2 linked regions of the Bacillus pumilus genome follow. The protein of the gene in region 2 interacts with the protein of the main gene of each other region in a pairwise test. Links are inferred from orthologs where the notes say so. Each region holds a gene or a part of one and is shown on either strand. Other genes may lie near its edges.

The links.
Region 1: the proteins of mreD (region 2) and tagH interact in binary tests that used the Bacillus subtilis proteins (3 or more experiments, as listed by UniProt). The link is inferred for Bacillus pumilus from one-to-one orthologs.

What each region holds. Positions count from the first base shown.
Region 1 is NZ_LT906438.1:3,338,885-3,346,058, reverse strand. The notes cover bases 2,974-5,880. They hold tagH (teichoic acids export ABC transporter ATP-binding subunit TagH), read left to right. Parts: upstream 2,974-3,578; coding sequence 3,579-5,183; downstream 5,184-5,880. Other genes in these bases: galU (UTP--glucose-1-phosphate uridylyltransferase GalU), read right to left, coding at 5,407-5,880; CKW02_RS17510 (ABC transporter permease), read left to right, coding at 2,974-3,559. Outside these bases: CKW02_RS17520 (CDP-glycerol glycerophosphotransferase family protein), read left to right, coding at 1-10; CKW02_RS17515 (CDP-glycerol glycerophosphotransferase family protein), read left to right, coding at 193-2,559; more of CKW02_RS17510, read left to right, coding at 2,732-2,973; more of galU, read right to left, coding at 5,881-6,288; wecB (non-hydrolyzing UDP-N-acetylglucosamine 2-epimerase), read left to right, coding at 6,558-7,174.
Region 2 is NZ_LT906438.1:2,477,975-2,486,430, forward strand. Bases 2,696-5,652 are described here. They hold mreD (rod shape-determining protein MreD), read right to left. Parts: upstream 4,455-5,652; coding sequence 3,936-4,454; downstream 2,696-3,935. Other genes in these bases: minD (septum site-determining protein MinD), read right to left, coding at 2,696-3,195; minC (septum site-determining protein MinC), read right to left, coding at 3,198-3,881; mreC (rod shape-determining protein MreC), read right to left, coding at 4,451-5,350; CKW02_RS12810 (rod shape-determining protein), read right to left, coding at 5,378-5,652. In the rest of the region: CKW02_RS12770 (ribosomal-processing cysteine protease Prp), read right to left, coding at 1-151; rplU (50S ribosomal protein L21), read right to left, coding at 166-474; CKW02_RS12780 (M50 family metallopeptidase), read right to left, coding at 626-1,495; CKW02_RS12785 (M23 family metallopeptidase), read right to left, coding at 1,488-2,279; more of minD, read right to left, coding at 2,392-2,695; more of CKW02_RS12810, read right to left, coding at 5,653-6,397; RadC family protein, read right to left, coding at 6,488-7,162; CKW02_RS12820 (Maf family protein), read right to left, coding at 7,211-7,780; CKW02_RS12825 (SPOR domain-containing protein), read right to left, coding at 7,958-8,456. UniProt on the Bacillus subtilis protein: Involved in formation of the rod shape of the cell. May also contribute to regulation of formation of penicillin-binding proteins.

The sequences.
Region 1 (7,174 bases), 860 kb from region 2 along the record:
TGAAAAATAGTTTAAAAAGTACCGTTCTTCATCTTTTGAACGGTACTTTTTTGTGTTTTTTATTCCAATGTACACATATTTAAAAGTTATGGTAAAAATAAAAAAACATAGAATTTTAACAGTAAACATGCTAAATTTAGATAAGATTATCCGGTAATGTAAATTTGCTGAAAATAATATAGAGGTGCTTCAATGTACAAACTTTATCATAATTTTATAGAAATTCTTAATTTAGATGAACAAAAGTTAGTGTTATATATTGATGACATAGAGAAGTTGTGTACTTTTGAATTTAAAGAGCTAATTGTAAACGAATCAAAGAGGATTTGTGAAATTAATGTAAAGGATCAGATGATTTTTGAATCTTCAATAGATCATTCTAATGAAATGATCTATCTTTATTCTAAGGATCAGAACTTGTATATTGTCAAAGAAAGTTCTGACATTCTTCAACCAAATCAAATACATCCTATCGACATTAACAATCAATTTGAAGATATATATGTCAAACAATTAGGGTTAGACCGCTATGGCTTATATAGAGGCGAAGAGGAACTGTTATTATTCTCAGGGCTGCTGAACTTAGATGAGATCAATCGGAATTATAAAATGGATTTGAAGATTCATGGGGCAGATAGAAGATTTGTAGACATCTCCTTTATCAAATATAGTCCCTTCAACTTTGTCGTTACGTATGATTGCCAAAATAAAGAACTAAATGTAAGGAAAATTTTGTTTGATGTGATGCAGGAACATAAAGATATTGAAGTGACTGTGAATAATCGTAATCAAATCAAAATTTTAAATAAGGTGACTGAGCAAAAGAAAATCGTCAACTTTAGACTTGTTCCAAGATATCAGCCGCTCAAGGTTTTTGGTAAAGATACATTAGAGCAATTCAAAGAAGATAATATCATTAATATTTTGGTGATTAATAAACAAAGGTATTACATTTATGTAAGAACGAATGGTGTTTACTTAGTAAGAGGAAACCCTTATCTTGTTACAAAACATACATCAAGACTACGTATTTTTAGTTTGTTTAATAGCTTTTATGTTTATGGAAGGCTGACACATTACGCGTATAATTCAGACCAAAAATATGAATATCTGTACATTAGAAATTCTGATTACCAAGTGGCGAAATTTATAAGACCATTTAGAAAGATCAAATTCCTAAAAAGGTATGGTTTCTTTAAAATTTCGTTAAATGATCTTGATTTAGACAGCAGAATCCACAATAACTTGTTCGTAGGAAATGATCACCGAATTATCCATAGTTTAAGGTTGAAAAAGAGGGATAAGAAGGTCAAAACATATATCACGAAAAAGAATGGGGACAAGCTGCAAGTCCTAAGAACCAATCTATTTGGAAATGTGACATCAACCATTATTCCTTATTCACAGGAATATTCTTTATTTAGTAAAGTGAAAATAAAAATAGCGAGTATCCTATCATCATTCTATAAAGACAAAAAGTATCGTGTGAATTTGTTTTTTGAGAAAAAGAGTGATAAAGCAGATGAATCAGCTATTAGAGTGTATGACTATGTACAGGAAAATTGTCAAACAGACTCAAAAAATTACTTTATTCTTAATAAGAAATCAAACGCATATCCAGCATTGAAAGCGAAATATGGAAAGGGTATCATACCGAAATACAGTCTCAGACATTATTTAAGTATATTTAATGCCAGTTATTTTATATCAAGTGAATTATCTAACCATGTTCTGAATGATAGGTTGTATATTGACCATCTCAGAGAGAGAATCATGAGTGTCCCACTCGTCTTTTTACAGCATGGCATTATGTTTGCTAAACCGGTTGATAATCCAATGGCCTTTGGATTCCATAAAGACAAGAATCAATACAATATTTATAAATCAGTCATCAGCTCTGAATTAGAGGCCGGTGAATTTTATAAAATGAACTATGATCGTGAGGATTTGATTTTGACAGGTCTGGCAACCTTTGATCATGCCAAATTAGTAGATGGTGCAGATAAGATCGCCTTTATGCCAACTTACCGATATTGGGAAGAGGGACTTATTTATACGAATAGAATTGAAGAAACATCTTACTATAGAGTTCTAATCAAAATCATCAAAAGCTTTGAAGAAGCAGGTCTTCTTGATCGTCTGTTAATTGTACCGCATAACAAATTTTCACAGTACGTTTATCAAAATCTGCCTCAGTATAAACATATTATTTCTGATAACCCATCGGAAGCGCTAAAAGTGTCAAAAGTGTTTATTACTGATTATTCATCTGCTATTTATGATGCACAATATAGAGGTGCCTACCCTATTTTTTATTGGGAAGAAAAAGATTACTTGATTAGACAGTATAAGGCGATTCCTCCTGTAAACGATGAAAATGCACCAGGACCGATAGCATATAATACACAAGAGCTGATTCGAATCGTGAAACATGCGATCGATTGTCAGTATGTTGTGGAAGATGAATATAAAGAAAAATACCTGAAAATCAACAGCTTTAACGATAATCAGAATACGAAAAGAATTACGGATTTCTTAAAAGAACACCAAATTATCTAATATGTGAGGACCCCCTGAATCAACGATTGAAAGGATTCAGGGGGTTTTTGTCTTCTAGTTTGACGTGCATGACTTTTGTTATAAGATGAAATGTGCATCGTTATCTGTTACAATTATGAGCGGTGCTTTTTAAAAAAGTAATCCCAAAAACTTATATCTAAGGAAGATTAGAATGAACGCAATGTTGACGATATTAAAGGAGCAAATCAGCTCATTTCCGCTGATTATGCGACTTGCTGTTTATGAAACAAAATCAAAATATCAGATGAATTATTTAGGTGTTTTATGGCAGTTTTTAAATCCATTGATTCAAATGCTGGCTTACTGGTTTGTTTTTGGTCTGGGAATTCGCGGAGGACAGCCAATTGTCATTGGAGGGATGGAAGTTCCGTTTATCATTTGGATGCTGGCTGGATTAATCCCTTGGTTCTTCATTAGTCCGACGATACTTGATGGATCAAACAGTGTGTTTAAACGTATTAATATGGTATCGAAAATGAATTTCCCGATTAGTGCGCTGCCGTCTGTAGTGATTATGTCCAACTTGTTCAGCTACTTTGTCATGATGGGTGTCTATCTGATTGTGCTGATTTCCTATGGCATATATCCTGATGCGCATTGGCTACAATATATATACTATCTTATTTGTATGATCGCGTTTATGTTTTCGTTTAGTTTGTTTAATTCCACGATTAGCGTACTCGTGAGAGACTATCAATTTCTTTTACAATCAGTGACACGTTTACTTTTCTTTTTGCTGCCGATTTTTTGGAATATCTCAGAGAAGCTCACTGGAGACAAAGCATGGATCGGGGATATACTAAAATTGAATCCTCTTTTCTACATTATTGATGGTTTTAGAAATAGCTTGTTAAAGGGAGAATGGTTCTTCCATGATGTGAAATATACGCTTTATTTTTGGCTGATCACGCTACTTCTTTTAACAGTCGGTTCATTGCTTCATATGAAATTTAGGGATAAATTTGTCGATTTTCTTTAAAAAGTAAGGAGATTATACGATGAAACTAAAGGTTTCGTTTCGAAACGTATCCAAGCAATACGTCCTATATAAAAAGCAGTCAGATAAGATTAAAGGGCTGTTTTTTCCTAATAAAAATGAAAAAGGTTTCTTTGCTGTTCGTGATGTGTCCTTTGATGTATATGAAGGCGAGACGATTGGTTTTGTAGGGATCAACGGATCTGGAAAATCAACGATGTCGAATCTTCTTGCGAAAATCATTCCACCGACAAGTGGTGAAGTTGATATGGACGGTCAGCCTTCGTTAATTGCCATTGCGGCAGGGCTAAACAACCAATTAAGCGGGAAAGACAACATTCGCCTCAAGTGTTTGATGATGGGGCTGACGAATAAAGAGATAGACGAACTATATGAAAAAATCGTAGAGTTTGCGGATATTGGTGACTTTATTGATCAGCCTGTGAAAAGCTATTCAAGCGGAATGAAGTCACGTCTTGGCTTCGCCATTTCAGCGCATATCGATCCAGATATCTTGATTATTGATGAAGCGTTGTCTGTTGGTGACCAAACCTTCTATCAAAAATGCGTGGATCGAATCACAGAATTTAAAGAACAAGGGAAGACGATCTTTTTTGTCAGCCATTCCATTAGCCAAATTCAAAAAATCTGTGACCGAGTGGCTTGGATGCATTATGGTGAGCTTCGTATGTTTGATGAGACGAAGAAGGTCGTGAAAGAGTATAAGGAGTTTGTTGAATGGTTTAACAAGCTTTCTAAAAAAGAAAAAAAAGAATATCAATTGAAACACAAAGAAGGTCGCAAAGGTGTACAAAAAAAGACAGAGAAGGTGTCTCGATATGATGAGAACGGAAAACGACGTTCCTTTTTTGGACCAGCCTTTCAAGTGACGATAATAGCAGTTTTAACGATTTTACTTGCCTTATCGATGTTTTCGGATCGTCCACTTCGTACACTGGCGACGTTTGGCGCCATCCCAGCAGATAAGACAGAATCGCCTCAGTCAAAGAACCAGCTAACGAAAGGGGCGCCTGATATGAAAAAGGTGGATCGACAGACGCTTGTCACGGCAGATCCACTCACGGTGTACAAAGATCAAGCCATGAAAAAGAAGGTAGGTGTCACTTTGCCATTCGGACAAGAAGTACAAGCTGTCGCTGAAAATAAACAAACCGTTCAAATCAAAACAGCATCAGAGACGTATTTTGTCAAACCTGAAGGGCTTCAACATGCAGAGGAATTAAAGTCTTTATCCATTGGACCTGGACAGTTCAACTCGTATGTATCGCCCGCATCTGCTGGCTCGTATGAGTATTTACTTTCTTTCCTCGGAAAAGAAGAATCGGTGCTTAAGCAAAAAATGCAGACGCTGAGCTCGATCAAAAGTGATCAAGGCGGTACGATCGAGCGATTGACCACAGAGAAAACTGACTATGTCATTCAAAATGGTCAAGCAAATGCTATTGTCTTTCATGAGGTGATGCCGATCTCTCCTTCGACACTTGGACTGACAGAACAGAAGGTTTGGATGAATGAGAAACAAACGAAATTCGCAGTAAAGGGCGAAAGCAATCTGTTTGTCATTGATAATGAACAGCATACACTGACGATTTCAGTGATGAAATAAAAAGCTGCCGATTAAGGCAGCTTCAGCGTGTAGACAAACCCTCGCATTCGTTGTCAGGTCTGCGCGCTGGTGCTCACGAATATTCAATTCGCTCCGCGCCAGTGCTCGCCCTTCCTAGACTTCAAAGGTTTTCTATCACGCTGAAAAGAAGACAAAGTGCTAAAATAAAAATCATTTTAGCACTTTGTCAACAATCTAAAGCTGCCGATTCCGGCAGCTTTTTTTAATTCGCTTCTTCTTTTTCGAGAAGCTGTTTCATAAATGGAATGAGTTTCTTTTTTAGATCCTCATCTTGAAGGGCAAACTCGAGAGTCGTCTCGATGAATCCTTGCTTCTCACCAACATCGTATCGTTTTCCTTCAAAATCATAGGCGAATACACGCTGGATATCATTCAGCTTTTGGATGGCATCTGTCAGTTGAATTTCCCCGCCTGCACCAATTTCTTGCTGATCAAGGTACATAAAAATCTCTGGTGTGAAAATGTATCGTCCTAAGATGGCTAGATTGGATGGTGCTGTACCTTGCGGCGGCTTTTCTACAAAGTTTTTCACTTGGTAGCGGCGTCCTTCTTGTGTAAGAGGGTCGATGATCCCGTAGCGATGCGTATCGCTGTCTGCTACCTGCTGAACACCGATCACAGATGAAAGGGTCTTTTCGTATTCATCCATCAGCTGGCGAAGCCCAGGTGTTTGAGCTTGAACAATATCATCGCCTAATAAAACGGCGAATGGCTCATCACCGATAAAATTGCGTGCGCACCAAACAGCGTGTCCAAGTCCTTTAGGTTCCTTTTGACGTATGTAATGAATGTCAGCAATGTTAGAGGATTTTCTCACCTTCTCTAGAAGCTCGCTCTTCCCTTTTTCCTCTAGGTTGCGCTCTAGCTCTGGTGCAAAATCAAAATGATCCTCAATGGCTCTTTTTCCTTTTCCAGTGACGATAATAATGTCTTCAATTCCTGATTCAACAGCTTCTTCAATAATATATTGAATGGTTGGTTTATCAACGATTGGCAGCATTTCTTTAGGCATAGCTTTTGTTGCAGGGAGGAAACGTGTCCCAAGACCTGCAGCTGGTATAATGGCTTTACGTACTTTTTTCAATGAACTTTGCACCTTCCTTACATAGATAACCGATTTAATCACTCAATGTTTGTTCTTGGTCGTCTGTTTAAAGTGTAACTTACAAATCATAGGAAAGACAAATGATTTCACTAAAATGAATTTTAGATAATTCATATTTTATATGTTAAATGTAAAGGAAAGAGAAATTTAACGTTAATTCAATGTAAATTTCTTTTTTTATACCATTAAATTTATCCTCCAAATTGTGTATAATTGAAAGTACTATACTAGGAAAGAGGATTAAACAAGTGAAAAAACTAAATGTAATGACTATTTTCGGTACTAGACCTGAAGCGATCAAAATGGCACCACTTGTCCTTGAATTAAATAAACATCCACTGATAAATTCGATTGTCACTGTGACAGCCCAGCACAGAGAAATGCTTGATCAAGTTCTTGAGGCTTTTTCAATTACGCCAGATCATGATTTAAACATCATGAAGCAGCGCCAGACATTATCTGAAATCACATCAAATGCACTGTTAAAGCTAGACCAATTATTCCAAGAAGAAAAACCTGATATTGTCCTTGTCCATGGGGATACTACAACAACCTTTGCAGGAAGCTTGGCAGCATTTTATCACCAAATTTCAGTTGGGCACGTCGAAGCAGGATTGAGAACACACAATAAGTATTCGCCGTTCCCAGAGGAATTGAACCGTCAAATGACAGGCATTATTGCCGATATTCATTTCTCTCCTACAGAGGAAGCGAAGCAGAATCTTTTAATTGAAAATAAAAAAGAAGAGACCATTTGTGTGACAGGGAATACAGCGATTGATGCCCTGCAAACTACAGTTACTGAGCATTATCAGCACCCTATTTTAGAGAAAATAGGCACGGATAAAATGATTTTGTTAACGGC
Region 2 (8,456 bases):
CAATAATTGAATTGACTGAGCCGAAAACAACAGCAGATACTCCTGCACAAACGAGATCCTGACCTTTTTCAGCAAACTCGGCATGTCCAGTCATCTGAAAAGACGTAATGCTTTCATCTGCTGCCGACCGAGTAATGGTTGCTTTGATCATATCACTCACACGCCTTAAGCGTTGATTTTTTCGATAACAACTTTAGTGTAAGGTTGACGATGACCTTGTTTCTTGTGGTTGTTTTTCTTCGGTTTGTACTTGAACACAGTAATTTTCTTACCGCGACCTTGTTTTTCAACTTTAGCCGTTACTGTTGCTCCAGCAACTGAAGGGTTACCCACTTTGACAGTGTCTCCGCCGACAAACAATACGTTTTCAAAAGTTACTGTTTCACCTGCTTCAGCAGCTAGTTTTTCAACATAAACAGTTTGACCTTCTTCAACTTTTACTTGTTTACCACCAGTTTCGATAATTGCGTACATCTCTGCACCTCCTAATAAACTCAGACTCGCCGAATACAGGGGGCCTTAGGCTCTTTACACCTGCTTCGCGCGGTTGTAGCACGGGTGCTACATATCCATAACATTAAAAAATATATCAAATTAGACGCAGAATGTCAACGTATTTTCATCACTAGTACGGCAAAAGAAGCTCTTCCATGGAGGAGGTAGTTCTTCGATCTGAAAAATATGCATGAAGCAGTTCATTTTCGTCAAGCTGGCTCATTTTCACGCCATCTCTTTCAATAATAATCGGATGCTTACAGCCTCTTTGGAATCGCGCCATGACTTCATATACTTTTTCCTCAGCGCTCGCTCTCAGCGGAATCAGCTTTTCTACCTTTTGCTCTTTTTTACCGTAATAACGTTCTAGTAAAAAACGAACCCTGACATAATGCCGCTGCCGGTACTCCATCACGAGTGAATAGGCTAAAAAGGTGAGCAGCACCCAGCCGTTGAATTGAAGCGGCGCAAACAAAAGTAATCCGCCTGTCAACAGACTAAAAAAGACAAGGGAGCCTTTTATGGCAAGGGCATGTGCACGTTGGAAAGGGTAATATGCTGATAAGAGCAAAAAGAATAATTTCCCGCCATCTAGCGGCCAAATCGGCAAAAGATTCACAAGGAAAATCGCCATATTATAAAAAGTGAACATCGTAAAAATGTCGTGTGAAATAAGAGAAGCTTCCATGAAAAACCACGCCATAAGCTGGAGCGGTACATGCTGGAGCGGCCCGCATAAAATGACCGCCAGCTCTTCCTTTAGCGGGCGGTTCCCATGCTCTTCTACTTCTACCGCTCCGCCAAACGGGAGTAGAAAAATCCGCCGAATGCGCCAATGATAATAGCAAGCAGCCGCTGCATGTCCAAGCTCATGGACAAAGACGATAATGAGCAGACAAAGCAGCGGCTTGATTTGACCAGAGAGGATCGCAAACGCCATCACAATCCACAGCAGCGGATGAATGTGAATTTTCGTCAGCATGACCAGCCATCTATTCAAAGGTCATCACCTGAATAGGATCGATAAACTGTTCATTTTGCTTAATGGCAAAGTAATATGTGCCCTTTCCTTGATCATCAAGTGAGATCTGGCCAATTTTCTCACCCTTGTCGACAAAATCGTATAAGGCCACATTGGCTTCCTTTAATTGACCGTACCAGCTATAGCTGTTATCCGCATGCTGCACGACCACTGTCAGCCCTGTGTCACTTTTCTTTTTCACTTCTACTACATAGCCTTCCTTCATACTGTCAATCGCTTCAGCCGATGTTTCGATTTTGACACCTGCTCCATTTTGCGTAAAGGATTCCTGTACTTTTCCAGAAGCAGGTACGGCCAGTTCTTGGTTCGCTTGTACATCTTTTTGGTCTTCCTTTTTGTCGGTTAAAAAGGCAAGGGGGTTTCCAACTGTTTTCTCAAACCAGCGATTGGCAGCAGCAAATTGAAAATCTTGCTCAAAGGTCTGCGTAATGATCGGCTTCAGCTGCTGAAACGGCCCTGCCTGACCTTTAAATGAAATGGCTACAATCAACACAAGAGACGCAGATAATAAACATTTCAGCACAAAGGCATTGGGGTTAAATAGCGGATGCTGATATTTCTTCGGCTGATGAGACGACGATTCAAAGGAAGACGACCCTGAATGCTTTTCTTCCTCTGTCAGCATGACCCATGGAGGGATATCCTCTTTTTTCTTGAAAGTCGTCTTCTTAGATGGAGCAGCTGACTGCTTCGTTTTGCGGCGCTGCGCGATTTTCTTTCGGTACTCGTCCACACTTTTCATGAGATCACCCTTTACATACAAACAGTTTGTACATTTTATGTGGTGACCTCATCTGATATGCAACAAAAAGACCGATTCTGATCGAATCGGTCTCATTTTACCTGAATGCTTATTAAGCTCTTACACCAAAAAATGCTTTCAGCTTCGCAAACATTCCTTTGTTTTCATCTTCAAATGATTGAAGTGGAACAGATTCGCCTAGTACGCGGCGGGCGATATTACGATACGCAATCGAGACTTTATTTTTAGCATCCATGACAATCGGTTCACCATTGTTTGAAGCCTTAATCACGTCATCATCATCAGCGACAATGCCAAGAAGATCAATCGATAAGTGATGGACAACTTCATCCACATCCATTGAATCGCCACTTTTCGCCATGTGTGTACGAATACGGTTGACAATCAAACGAGGTGGTTCGATATCTTCTTGTTCTAACAAGCCGATGATACGGTCGGCATCTCTTACAGCTGAGATCTCAGGCGTCGTCACGACAATTGCCTTATCTGCACCAGATACAGCATTTTTAAAGCCTTGCTCAATTCCAGCAGGGCAATCAATGACGACATAATCAAAGTCTTGTTTCAATGATTGAATTAATTCTTTGATCTGCTCTGGTTCTACAGCCGTTTTATCGCTTGTTTGAGCAGCGGGTAAAAGATACAAAAGATCCTCGAAACGCTTATCTTTTACAAGCGCTTGGTGAATTTTACATCTTCCTTCTACTACATCGACTAGATCATAAATAATGCGGTTCTCAAGCCCCATCACGACATCTAAATTCCGAAGGCCAATATCGGTATCAACTAGACACACCTTTTTCCCTTGAATTGCTAGTGCTGTGCCTAAGTTTGCAGATGTTGTTGTTTTGCCAACGCCGCCTTTTCCTGAGGTAATCACAATAGCCTCGCCCAATTTCACATTCCTCCCTCAAGCCTTGTCAGATTAGGTCTTATATGAGCCAATTGCTGCAGGCGTTCAATGATCATGTTGCCATCTATATCTAAATAAGCACATTCCATTTCATTTCCATCTTCTTTTTGATCTGGTGCACGGTTAAACACTTGTGCGATGCGAAGCTGTGTTGGAATCATACGAGATGCCGCAATGACAGCTTGTTTATTCCCATTACATCCAGCATGTGCCACGCCTTTTAAAGCGCCGAGCACAAAAATATTTCCCCCTGCACGAATCGTTCCGCCAGGATTGACATCTCCTACTAATAAGAGATCTCCTTCAACATACAGTACCTGTCCAGAGCGCACAATTTTGGCTACAGAGGTAATTTCGGCCTCTGCTTTTAATCGTCTCGCCTCTTCAGTTGACATGACGTCACTTTCAATAGAGTGAATGACGAGATGTTCATTTTCAGAGACTGCTTCAGTCAAACGCATTTCCTGATCCTCTGTTAAATACCGAAAACCAAGCTTAATATGCACATTAACCTTATGACCTTCCCTTCCATCTGTATATTGCTCAAGTAAAAGAACCTCTCGCAAGCCAGAAAGAAGGTCATCAAACGAACAGTCATCATTTAACTGTAATGTTAATCCGTTTTTTGTACCTTTTATTGTCACATATTGCTGTTTTTGAGTTTTCAAGATGCTCACCTCAACAACATACTCATTTCGCCGTATTTGGACAAACTCCTGCTTTTATTCGTCGATCAGTCCTTGTTTCATATTGATGAAAAAGAGCCTAAGCGGCACAACAAGTATGAGAGACGCAGCAGTATTTAAAAGAATCGTTGGAATAAAGCGTTCGATGACATACGTATTAAACGGCATAATACCTGGTTGAATTGTCGCTTGAACGCCGTATACATAAAACTCCATCACGGAAACAGCAATAATCGACAGAAAGACGACCACTAACATATTTGTTTGCAAAACTTTAAAGGCTTTCGCTAGCAAATAGCAGAGCGCTCCAAAGCCAAACATATGAACACCAAGTATGCCTGTATACGAAATATCATATAAAAGTCCAAAGATAAAACCGAAAATCACACCATATTTTTGATTCACAAAAGCCGTCATAAATACAAGTGCGAGTAAGATGAAATGAGGAGCTAAAATTTGATTGTCTGAAACAAATGGGAGCTTCACTAGATCGACAAAAATACTGTCAAATACGAAGATAAACAACATGACGAAAGCAAGAAGGAAACGTCTCACGATCCTTCCTCCTTCGTCAATTCAGATGCATCTGCCGTACTTGAGCTGCGATTCACCACAATCACGCGGTCTAAATTGTTGAGTTCAGCCGCTGGTTCTACATAAATGATTTTTGTCAGGCCGTAATGATCTGGCTCGATTTCACTCACCTTACCAATCGTCAAGCCTTGAGGGAATACGCCCCCTGCTCCAGATGTTTCAACAAGATCTCCTTTTTTGACATCTCCATCTGCATCAGATTTCAGAATATTCATTGTCAGCATTTTTTTCTTACTGTCATAGCCGTTAATAATTCCGTTGAGTTCTTCTTTGCCCTTTTTCGCAAAAATTTTCGTTGAAATTCTATTATTTTGGTCAGTAGAGCTTAGCAACCTTACAGTCGAAGTAAAATTGTTGAGCTTATCACTTTCAATTTTCCCAATTAACGCACCACTCTCATTTGTGACCGCCATATCTTTGTCAACGCCTTGTTTTTTCCCTTTATCAATCATGACAAAGCTATCCCAAAGGGACGGGTTTCTAGCGATAACCGTTGATAGAATTGGCGTATAATCACGAATAGAGTTCACATAACCGAGCTGCTTGCGAAGCTTTTTGTTCTCATCTTCTAGTTCTTGAAGTTTCGCCTCATATTGGGTTTGTCCATCAAGTTTTTTTCGAAGACGTTCGTTTTCATCGTATGTGTTCTTTAAATCTTGTACGTTCCCATAAATACCGGCGATAAATTGTGATGGTTTATGAAAGACACCTTGAAAAAAGCCTGTCGTATCCCCCACTAATTTTTCCGGCCATGAAGCACCTCTGCCGCTTTTCACTGAAAAACCAATCATGGCCACCAGTACGATGACACAGACAAGGAGCAACATTAATCTTTTATTCATAAAAAACTGCGGCATGTCTTACACCTCTTTATTTACGCCCGATTATCGATTATCTTTTGATTTTCCTTTGAACAAATGAATATGCTCTAGTGCTTTTCCTGTTCCGATTGCCACACAGTCAAGCGGGTCTTCAGCAATAATGACTGGCATCTTCGTTTCATCACTAATGACTTTGTCAAGATTACGAAGCAATGCACCGCCGCCAGTTAAGACGATTCCACGGTCCATAATATCTGCTGCCAGCTCAGGCGGAGTTTTTTCAAGTGTCATTTTCACCGCATCAACAATTGTTTCCACTGTATCGCGAAGCGCTTTTGCAATCTCATCTGCTGTAATCGAGATTGTTTTTGGCAGACCAGTTAAAAGGTCACGGCCCCGAATATCCATTTCATCATGTACATCAGGCTGCGCAGAACCAATTTCCATTTTAATAGCTTCTGACGTACGATCACCGATCATCAGGTTATACGTTTTACGGATGTAGCTGCTGATCGCATCATCCATTTCATCTCCTGCCACGCGGATTGATTGTGATGTCACAATACCGCCAAGAGAAATAATGGCTACCTCTGTTGTACCGCCGCCAATGTCAACAACCATACTTCCTGTTGGCTCCCATACAGGCAGGTTAGCACCGATCGCCGCAGCAAATGGCTCTTCAATCGGGTATGCGTCACGTGCACCAGCTTGTCTTGTTGCATCAATAACTGCACGCTCTTCTACAGCTGTAATACCAGATGGTACACATACCATCACGTAAGGTTTACGAGCAAAAAGCCCTTTGCCTTTTAATGCTTGATTAATGTAATATTTCATCATTGTTGCTGTCGTCTCGTAATCTGCAATGACTCCGTCTTTCATTGGGCGAAGTGCCACAATATTACCAGGTGTACGGCCAATCATGTTTCTCGCGTCATTTCCAACCGCCACTATAGACTTCGTATCAGTTTCCAAAGCTACGACCGAAGGTTCTCTTACAACAATGCCTTTTCCTTTAATAAAAACAAGCGTGTTCGCTGTTCCAAGATCTATTCCAAGGTCTTTTGTACCAATTCCAAACATATGTATGTATCTTCCTTTCTTAAACCAAAATTCCCTTTAGGGAAAAACTCATAAACTCTATTATATCGTAAAACATTGAAAAAAAAAGTGTTACAAATACCCTTTTTCCTTCAAACTCACAAATTTTTGATCACCTATGACCAGATGATCAAGCAGCTGTATTCCAATCAGCTTTCCACATTCAAAAAGTCGCTGTGTAACTTCAATATCTTCCCTGCTGGGCGTCGGATCTCCAGATGGATGGTTGTGCACACATATAAATGAAGCGGCCGATCGTTTAAAGGCTTCTTTGAAAATTTCACGCGGGTGAACGATCGATGAATTCAGGCTTCCAATAAACACGGTATGTTTATGAAGAACTTGATTTTTTGTATTGAGATAAAGACAAACGAAATTTTCCTGTGTCAAAAATCTCATATCTTCCATCACAAAGTTCGCTCCGTCTTCTGGTGTGCGGATCACATAGCGGTTATCCGTCGTTTGATGGTGTAATCTAGTGCCGAGTTCTAAAGCAGCTAAAAGAGAAATCGCCTTCGCCTTTCCAACTCCTCTAATCTTCGACATTTCTTCAATTGAGGCTTCTTTTACAGAGCGAAGACCGCCAAATGTTTGCAGAAGTCTTGCAGAAATTTGGAGAACTGATTCTTTTTTCGTGCCTGTTCTTAGAAGAATCGCAACAAGTTCATGATTTGACAAACTGCTGGGCCCGTATTTGATAAATCGTTCTCTCGGTTTTTCATCATGAGGGAGATGCTTTAGCAGCATAGGGAAATCGTTCAGGATGACCACTCCTTTTAGAATTCCTTCCTGTCTTCAAAAAGGGGTGATTCCAAAGGTTTCAAGCACTCTGACTGTTTTCGCAATAGGTAGACCGACAACGGAAAAATAATCACCATCTATTTTTTGAACAAACAGTGCGCCTTTCCCTTGAATGCCATAGCTTCCCGCTTTATCAAGGGGTTCGCCCGTATCGATATAGCGGTCTATTTCATTTTGAGTCAGCGTCCAAAATGTCACTTCTGTCTGTTCATAAAATGTTTCTTTTCTATTCTCTGACTGAACCGTGACACCCGTCAAGACTTGATGTGTCTTTCCTGATAATAATTGAAGCATAAAAGCCGCTTCTTTCTTATCTTTTGGTTTCCCAAGACATTTGCCGTCAATTGCAACAATTGTATCTGCACCAATGACCACAGCTTTGGGATTTAATCTTTGAATATCATTTGCTTTTTGTTCTGCCAACCATTGGACGTTCTCAGCAGGGGAAAGGTTTCGATTAATTTCTTCTTTTAAATGACTTGCTTGAATGTCATAAGAAAACCCTGCTAGATCAAGCAATTCTTTTCTTCTAGGTGATTGCGATGCGAGAATCAATTGGTTCATGTTTGTTCATCCTTTCAGGGTTTAGCCTAAGAAGTAAGATACCCATTCATCCTAGCAAATGTACATCTTACCGACAATTTACGAAAATTCATTTTTCATGTACCTTCATCATTATGTTGGATGCAAAAGAAAAAAACTAGTCATTTTTTGACTAGTTTCGTTTCTTAAAAAATGATTTTACGTATTTAATTGATCAAGCAATGCCTGCTGAGATTTCCATCCATTTTCAGCAGTTGGGTCATTTAAGAGCTGCACAGCTTTTAGCAAACTGCTTTTAGCCGGTGCATCCTCTGTTTTGGCACTTTCAAGCTCAGAAATTAGCTGCGTGACTTCCTTTTGATCCACTTCATCGCCTGCAATCACTTTGGATGATAATACAGATGCCTTTTCTATTAAACTAGTCAGCTCATCCGGCACTTGAAATGAGAGCTCCTTTCCTCCCCACGCCTCAAAGTGCTGATCAATCAATTTCTTCCCTACAGCGCTTGTCATCCCCTGCTCTGTCGCAAGCCCGGCAATGACATAATATCCATCATCCATGGAAACCTTTTTCCCAGCATATCCTGCATCTTTTAAACTGCCAACTAAGTCATCTGCTCCTTTTTCAGAAGAGAATTTCCCAGCCTGTACAACAAAGGTTGATAAACTGCCAGAGGCACTTTTTTCATCTTTGTTC